One region of the Desulfobaculum senezii genome, then DNA from elsewhere that is predicted to be linked to it. Evidence: riboswitches for the same ligand, from Rfam matches in the RefSeq annotation. Region 1 holds a riboswitch; the other holds the start of a gene.
The links. A riboswitch is a leader RNA that binds a small molecule or an ion and turns the genes downstream of it on or off. The one in region 1 is predicted to bind cobalamin.
Positions count from the first base shown of each region.

Region 2: linked by a shared signal. The riboswitch ahead of ACYQ2T_RS07605 (sirohydrochlorin cobaltochelatase) and the one ahead of ACYQ2T_RS05925 (ribonucleoside triphosphate reductase) in region 1 are both predicted to bind cobalamin.

Region 1 covers NZ_BAAHYU010000002.1:1,129,805-1,134,019, forward strand. The annotation lists gene ACYQ2T_RS05910 (hypothetical protein) at 1-116, shown strand, start outside; gene ACYQ2T_RS05915 (single-stranded DNA-binding protein) at 154-666, shown strand; gene ACYQ2T_RS05920 (class I SAM-dependent methyltransferase) at 1,110-1,730, shown strand; cobalamin riboswitch at 1,976-2,132, shown strand; gene ACYQ2T_RS05925 (ribonucleoside triphosphate reductase) at 2,303-4,215, shown strand, end outside.
Region 2 covers NZ_BAAHYU010000002.1:1,523,528-1,527,742, forward strand. The annotation lists gene ileS (isoleucine--tRNA ligase) at 1-859, opposite strand, end outside; gene ACYQ2T_RS07600 (hypothetical protein) at 986-1,486, opposite strand; cobalamin riboswitch at 1,715-1,948, shown strand; gene ACYQ2T_RS07605 (sirohydrochlorin cobaltochelatase) at 2,200-2,994, shown strand; gene ACYQ2T_RS07610 (FecCD family ABC transporter permease) at 3,016-4,098, shown strand; gene ACYQ2T_RS07615 (ABC transporter ATP-binding protein) at 4,095-4,215, shown strand, end outside.

The DNA.
Region 1 (4,215 bases):
TCGCCAATCTGGACGCCGCCCTCGGCGACTGGAATCCCGGGGAAGCCAACGCCATCAGCGTACGGCTGGAAGACGCCCTGGACGCACTGGAAGAGAAAGCTCCGGCACCCAAATAGCCGGGGATAGAAACGAAAACGAAATCGGGAGAGTCTCATGGCTTCTTTGAACAAGGTAATGCTTATCGGCCGTCTTGGTCGTGACCCCGAGCTGCGCTACACGCAGGCCGGCCAGCCCATCGTGAACATGCGTATGGCAACGGACGAGTCCTACACCAACCAGCAGGGCGAGCGCGTGGACAAGGCCGAGTGGCATTCCGTCGTCGTCTTTGGCCGTCAGGCCGAACCCTGCGCCAACTACCTGCGCAAGGGCAGCCTCGTGTACGTTGAGGGCAGCCTGCAGACGCGCAAGTGGCAGGGTCAGGACGGCAATGACCGCTACAGCACCGAAGTCAAGGCCCAGCGCGTGCAGTTCCTGGATTCCCGGAACACGCAGCAGCAGGGCGGCTACGACGCTCCGCGCCAGCAGCAGGCTCAGCCGCAGCAGCAGTCCCAGCAGTGGGGCGGCCAGCAACAGCAGCAGCCGCAGCAGCAACAGCAGCAGCCTGCTGAAGACCTCGGCCCGGCATTCCCGTCCGAGGCATCCGGCATGGATGACGTGCCGTTCTAAACCGCGAAGCGGTAGGTGCCACACAAGGCATTTGGGAGGGCGACAGCGATGTCGCCCTCTTTTTTTGGCTTCGGCCCAAGGGGGTGCTGCGCCTGACGCGCCAGAGCGAAAGATCCACCCGCTGTGCGGGGAAGACAGTCGGCGCTCGACGACAATGCCGTTCCGGTACGCGAGGAGTATCTAGGCCCTTTTGTCCGCTCTTGAGGCAAGGAGGCGTCCTTCACCACCGCCGCTCCAGAGGCGGTGGCGGGCCGAGAGGGCGGGGCGCCACGTACAGCGCGCGGGTGCGCCGCGCGGCATCCAGTGCGTCATTCCGAGGAAAACGCCGCATGCCGGGGTTGCGCGGGAAACACCTCCAAATTCTGTCGCCCACTTGTGCGAAGGCGCTGGGAAGCGTAGCGTAATGATTGAGTTTTCCAACCGCTTTGGCGCAAGGAGGAGTCATGCCCGCACCCCGCGATATGTCGTTCTACCGCTACGATGATGCCCACCGTTTTGCGGCGGAGTATCCGCGCCTTGCGCGGCAGGTGGTGGCGGATTTTGAATTGGCGGAGGGCCTGTGCCTCGACCTTGGCACCGGCGGCGCGGCACTTGCCATTGAGATGGCTAAGCTGACGCGCATGCGCTTTGTGGGTGTGGACAACAACGCCGAGGCGCTCGGGCTGGCGCGTGAAAATGGTCAGCGGCACGGCGTGGCTTCCCTGCGCTTGTCCCTTGTGGCGGCGGATGTGCATGCATTGCCGCTGGCGGCGGGGAGTGTGGACTTTGTCATCAGCCGCGGGTCCATTCCCTTCTGGGCGGACCGCAGCCGCGTGCTGGCGGAGGTGCACCGCGTGCTGCGTCCCGATGGGCGCACGTTCATCGGGTGCGGCTTCAGCCGGGACCAGCCCCAAGAGGCCGTGGAGAAGATGCGCCCGGCGTGGGCGCGCGAGGACAGCGACGATGAACGCATGCGCTGGCGCGACCCCGATGTGCTACGCGGCATACTGGAGGCGGCGGGCGTTGAGACGTATCTCATCATGCGTCAGCCCGGCTATGGGCACTGGATAGACATCCGCAAATAGTCCCTGCTGGCGCCGCTTTTCCCACGTCAGTATGGGGCGGTATTTTCGGGAAAATGGGCGGGGGCGTTTTTTGAAGGAAATTGCGCGCGCCTGCCGGGCGGGGTGCGAGTGTCATCTCGCTGTCAGCCGTGCCAGACAGGGGTTTCGCCCCTGTGGAGGGCTGAGAATTTTCCCTGAATTTGGGCAGTATTTGGCAGTATTCGGCCTTGAGGGCCATATACGTTTTTGCTAGGTACCGCTCACTCATTACGCAGTGAACTTCAGGTGCCCGCAGGGCAATTATGGAAATCCGGTGCGAGTCCGGAGCGGTCCCGCCGCTGTATTCCCAAGCATTTCACGGCCATGCCGCCGAGATGCGCGAGAAGGGAAAGCCAGTCATCCTGCCTGAAGCGTTTCTGACCGTCCGGGGTACGCGGATACCACGGCGGGCAAGAAATACATCCCCCGAACCCTCCCGCGGCAAATCTTGGGCCGCAGGGTAAAAATCATGGCACGACGGCTTGAAGCAGTATCGTGGTCGCATGTGTTTTGTCGTGTGCGATCCGGCGCTTTGTGTCGTCAGCGGAGACCCGATGCCGAAACAGATTCTCAAACGCGACGGTTGTCTTGAAACCTGGTCCACGGAGCGCATTGCTGGCGCCATCTTGAAGGCTCTTAATTCCAGCGGCATCAAGGACCCGCTCCTTGGCAAGCGCCTTGCCCGCAAGGTTGCCGAGCATATCGACGCCGAGGGCGTGGACGTTCCGGAGCAGGAATACGTTCAGGACACTGTGCAGTTGGTGCTGATGGAAGCCCGCCTCTACTCCGTGGCCGAGCGCTACATCATCTACCGCGAAAAGCGGCGCGAGATGCGCAACCAGAATCAGGCCTATATCGACATCTCCAAGATGATCGAAAGCTATCTGGACCGCTCCGACTGGCGCGTGAACGAGAACTCCAATATGGTGCATTCCTTTCAGGGACTCATCCTGCATATGGCCGGTTCCGTTCAGGCCCGGTACGTGCTGGAAAAGTACCCGGAAGAAGTGCGGCAGGCCCACAACCACGGCTATTTCCACCTGCATGATCTGTCCTTCGGCCTTGCGGGCTACTGCTCCGGCTGGAGCCTGAGGGACCTCCTGCTGGAAGGCTTTAACCTGAGCGGCCGCTGCTCCTCCACGCCGCCCAAGCACTTTGACGCCGTGTGCGGACAGATTGTCAACTTCCTCGGCACGCTGCAGAACGAGTGGGCTGGCGCGCAGGCGTTCAATAACGTGGACACCTACCTCGCCCCCTTTGTGCGTGAGGACGGCCTGAGTTACCACGACGTGAAGCAGCAGATGCAGAAGCTGCTCCACAACCTGAACACCACCTCGCGTTGGGGCGGCCAGAGCCCGTTCACCAACTTTACCTTCGACTTCGTGCCGCCCAAGCACATGGCTAAAGAGGCCGTGATCATTGGCGGCAAGCTGATGGATTCCACCTACGGCGACTACGCCGAGGAAATGGAAATGATCAACCGCGCGTTCCTCGAAGTGATGCTTGAGGGCGACGCTGACGGCCGCATCTTCTCCTTCCCGGTGCCCACGTACAACGTCACCTCCGACTTTCCGTGGGATTCCGAGTCCGGCAAGCTGCTGCTGAAGATGACCTCCCGCTACGGCGCGCCGTACTTCCAGAACTTCATCAACTCGGACCTGAACCCCGAGGACGTGCGTTCCATGTGCTGCCGCCTGCAGATGGACCTGCGCGAAATCCGCAAGAAGACCGGTGGCCTGTTCGGCGCTGGCGACCTGACCGGTTCCATCGGCGTCGTCACCCTGAACCTGCCCAAGCTGGCCTATCTGGCCCACAACGAGGAAGACTTCCTCGACCTCGTGGCCGAGTACGCCAGCCTTGCCAAGGATTCCCTGGAGTACAAGCGCAAGCTCGTCACCCAGAACCTTGAGGCGGGCATGTTCCCGTTCTCTCGCCGCTACCTGAAGAATGGCTACAAGGGCCACTTCTCCACCATCGGCGTTATTGGCGGCCACGAGGCCTGCCTGAACCTTCTTGGCAAGGGCATCGAGAGCGAAGCCGGTCTGCGCCTGATGCGCCGTACGCTCAAGCACCTGCGCAAGCTCATCGTGGACTTCCAGGAAGAGACGGGCAACCTCTACAACCTTGAGGCCACCCCCGGCGAAGGCACCTGCTACCGTCTGGCAAAAATCGACAAGGACCTGTACGAAGACATCAAGACCTCCGGTCAGGATGTGCCGTACTACACCAACTCCACGCTGCTGCCCGTGGGCATCACCTCCGACGTGGTGACCGCGCTGGAGCACCAGAACGAGCTGCAGACCGTGTATAACGGCGGCACTGTGTTCCACACCTTCCTTGGCGAGGCCGCGCCCTCCGAGGAAAGCGTGAAGAGCTACCTCCTCCGCGCCATGTCCAACACCAAGATTCCGTATATCTCGGTGACGCCCACCTTCTCGGTGTGCAAGGAGCACGGCTACATCTTCGG
Region 2 (4,215 bases), 390 kb from region 1:
CCCAGCCGAACTTTTCGGCGCAGGAGGCCAGCAGCTCTTCGGCAAGGATGTAGAACTCGTCACCCTTCTTGACGCAGACGTAGTCGTAGTCGGCGTGGAAGGCGATAGCCATGTTGGAGGGCAGGGTCCACGGGGTGGTGGTCCAGATGCAGACGAAAGTCTTTGCCGGATCGGCCTCGGGGATGATGTCCGTCACCTTTGCGTCGGTGAGGGGGAAGCGCACGAAGATGGACGGGGACGTGTGGTCCGCGTACTCCACCTCGGCCTCTGCCAGTGCGGTTTTGCAGTCGTTGCACCAGTAGATGGGCTTCTTGTTGCGGACGACGCCGCCTTTGGCCATAAAGCGACCAAGCTCGCGGGCGGTGGCGGCTTCGTAGCTGGGGCGCATGGTCAGGTAGGGATTGTCCCACGTGCCCAAAACGCCAAGACGCTGAAATTCCTTGCGCTGGGTCTTCATCCACTTTTCCGCGTAGCTGCGGCAAATCTTGCGGATGGTCAGCGCGGGGAGGTCCGTCTTGCCCTTGGCTTTGAGTTCCTGCCCGACCTTATGCTCAATGGGCAGGCCGTGACAGTCCCAGCCGGGGACGTATTCGGCCTTGATGCCCTGCATGTTCTTGTGCTTGACGATGATGTCCTTAATCACCTTGTTCATGGCGGTGCCAAGGTGAATGTGCCCGTTGGCGTAGGGCGGACCGTCGTGGAGCGTGTAGCTCTCCTGGCCTTCATTGGCCTCGATCATGGTCTTGTAGACATCAGTGTCCTGCCAAAATTTGAGCGTCTTCGGCTCGTTCTGGGTCAGGTTCGCCTTCATGGGGAACTTGGTCCGGGGCAGGTGCAGGGTTTTCTTATAGTCGCTCATGGATGTGCATGTCCTCCACGGAAATTAAACAGAGTCGCCAAAATAAAGAGGACAAAGGTAACCAAGTCTCCTGCAAAGTCAAGGACAGAGCGGCCTTGCCGCGAATCTCCCCTGCAGCGTGCATTTCTATACCATAAGGCACCCCTGCGGCAGCGGCGGCGGACCGGGCGATGGCGCGGTGGGCGGAACGATAACGCCGCGCTCCAGACGCTCGCCGTGGGCGCTTTTGCGCATGGCATCGACGGTGAGGGCAATAAGGCGCGAGGCAACGGTCTTGGCGATAAGCGAGTGGTCCGTGTCCGGGGTCAGCCCTGCCGGTGCGGTGACGGCGTCATCGGCGGTTTGCGCCGGGGCGGCCTCAGGCGCTTTAGGCGCGGGGGAATCCTCGGGGCGTTGGACACCGCCGGGTCCGTCTGGCGCCGCCGGGGACGCGGCGTGGATGGCCCGCGTGGTGGTGGCGGAGTAGGTGGGCGCGTTCACGGCCATGCGGACAACGTGCCGCTGGGGCTGTACGGGCGCTATGCGGTGCTGTGTCGTTTCAGCAAAGATGGCGTATTCTGTTTCGATGGCGGTGGAGGTGGTAAAGATGCCGCACAGGGTGAGGATGATGGTCATAACGGTCCGCATAATGGCTCCCAAATGGTGTGGTGTGGATGCATTGGCGCGCCTCTGTGCGCCGTGATTTTGTCTTTGTGTTATGAAATGCATCAAGTGGGCCATTTGTGGTGTGCTGTGAAATCGTTTGGAAAAGCTCCGGCGGTGGGGGCATGGCGGCGCAATTTTGACGGCGTCCGGGGTGGTGCGCCGGGTGCTGCGCGGGTGTTTTGTGCAGTGACAAGAGATGTGAAATCGCCTATGCTTCCCGCGTCTTGAGGTAGCCCCGTATTGGCGGGGCTTGAAGAGGGAACCCGGTGCAAATCCGGGGCGGACCCGCCGCTGTAAGTCCGGCGCCGCGTTGGCACTGCCCGCGCGGACGAGTCTTGCACCCCCTACAATGCCACTGCCCTGTGCGTGCAACGCGCACCCGGGCGGGAAGGCGGGGGTGGAATTCGGACAAGCCAGAAGACCTGCCTCAGGGCCTTGCGTCTGCCATGCCGGCAACGAGGGCTATTGCCTGCATGGACCTCATCCCGAATGTTCGGGGTACATCCCTGACGCACTCCGGCGCTGTGCGCCGGCTTTCTTCCTGTATTGGCAGGTGACGCCCGCCTGCGGTTTCACTGGAGCGAGTTCAGATGCTCACATCCCGTTTCTCTGGCACGCGCGTTTTCGCGCTGTGCCTCTTGGCGCTGGTCCTGTCGATTTCCACTGCATTTGCGTCGCATGGTGAGGGAAAGCCTGTGAAGAAAGGTGTGCTGTTCGTGGCCTTTGGTACGAGTGTTCCTCAGGCCGACAAGGCCCTGCACGGTCTTGAAGCCACCTTTGAAAAGACCCATCCCGGTCTTGATGTGCGCTGGGCGTTTACGTCCAACATCATCCGCCACAAGCTGGCGAAGCAGGGCCGCGAGCTCGATTCCGTAGCCACCGCGCTCTCCAAAATGCTGGATGACGGCTACACCCATGTTGCCGTGCAGTCCCTGCACACCATCCCGGGCGAAGAATTCCACCAGAAGGTGCTCAGTGTGGTCAGCCGCTTTAGCGGTGGCCCCGGCGGTTTCCGTCAGGTCACGGTGGGCAGCCCCATGATGGCGACGGATGCCGACATGCAGGCGGTGACTGCGGCCGTTCAGTCCTCCATCCCCGCCGAGCGCAAGGCTGACGAAGCCGTTGTGCTCATGGGCCACGGCACGCATCACTCCGGCAACATTTTCTACCCCGGTCTGCAGTGGTATGTTGCCCAGAAGGACCCCAACATCTTTGTTGGCACCGTTGAGGGCACGCCCTCTCTGGACACCATTGTGGCGGAGCTGAAGGCTCGCGACATCAAGACCGCATGGCTGATGCCCCTGATGTCCGTGGCTGGCGACCATGCCCAGAACGACATGGCTGGCGACGAGGACGACTCTTGGAAGTCCGTGTTCAAGGCCAACGGCATTACGCCGAAATGTGTTTTGAAGGGCACTGCCGAGTACCCTGAATTCGCGGCCATTTGGCTTGGCCACGCCGAAGACGCCTTGAGTCGTTTGGCGCAGTAGACTGTAATGGCAGGGGGAACCATGAACGACGCGGTCCTGACGCAGACCTTTGCGCAGGAAAGTGCGGCCCGAAAGCGGCGGCGCGTGCTGCTTTGCGCGCTTGCCGCGGTGTCGTGCGCATCCGTTATCGGGGGCTGCCTGTTCGGCCCCCTGCCTCTTTCCGCACGCGACGTGTTTGCGGTGTTGGCCTCGGCTCTTGGCCTGCCCGTGGATGCGCCCGCAGACCCGACGCTGTCTGTGGTGATTCTTGATATCCGGCTCTCCCGCGTGTGTCTTGCGTGGGTTGTGGGCGCGGCGCTGGCCGCCGCCGGGGCCGTGTTTCAGGGAATTCTGCAGAATATGCTGGCGGACCCGTTCACCATTGGCGTGTCCACGGGATCGGCCTTTGGCGCTTCACTCGCGCTGTACTTCGGGCTTGCGGGCGTCCACACGGTCTTTGGTCCGGGCGTTTTGCCCCTTGCGGCCATGCTTGGCGCGCTGGGCGCGCTGGCCGCGGTTATCTCCCTTGGCCGTGTGGCCGGGCACCTGCGGCGCGAGACGGTCGTCCTTGCGGGCATTGTGGTGGCGACGTTTCTCTCCGCGCTTATTGCGCTCCTCAAGAGTTTGGACGAGGAGTCCATGTCCAGCATCGTTTTTTGGGTGATGGGCAGTTTTCAGGGGCGAAGCTGGGAGCATGTGGGCTTTGCCGTGCCGTATATGCTGGTGGGCGGCCTTGTCATTATGGCCTACGCCCGCGAGATTGACCTGCTGTCCATGGGCGACGAACAAGCCGCCATGCTGGGCGTGAATACCGACAGGACCCGCCTTATAGTGCTGGTGGCCGCCAGCCTGTTGACGGGCGCGGCGGTGAGCGTTTCCGGCGTTATCGGCTTTGTGGGGCTGGTGGTGCCGCATTTGGTGCGCATGCGCATGGGCGCGGAGCACCGCCCGCTCATTGCGGCCTCGGCCCTTGTGGGCGGCGTGGCGCTGATGTGGTCCGACGTGCTGGCCCGGTGCCTGCTCCCAGAGGGGCAGGAGCTTCCGGTGGGCGTCATCACTGCGCTGATGGGCGGGCCGTTCTTCTGCCTGCTGCTGCGGCGGCGCGCCAAGGAGATGGGCCTGTGATTCGCATAGAGGACCTCTCCTGCGGCTACGGCCAGCGCCGTGTATTGGATGGCATTTCCGCAACCCTGCGCCGCGGGCAGATGGTTGGCCTGCTTGGCCCCAACGGCAGCGGCAAGA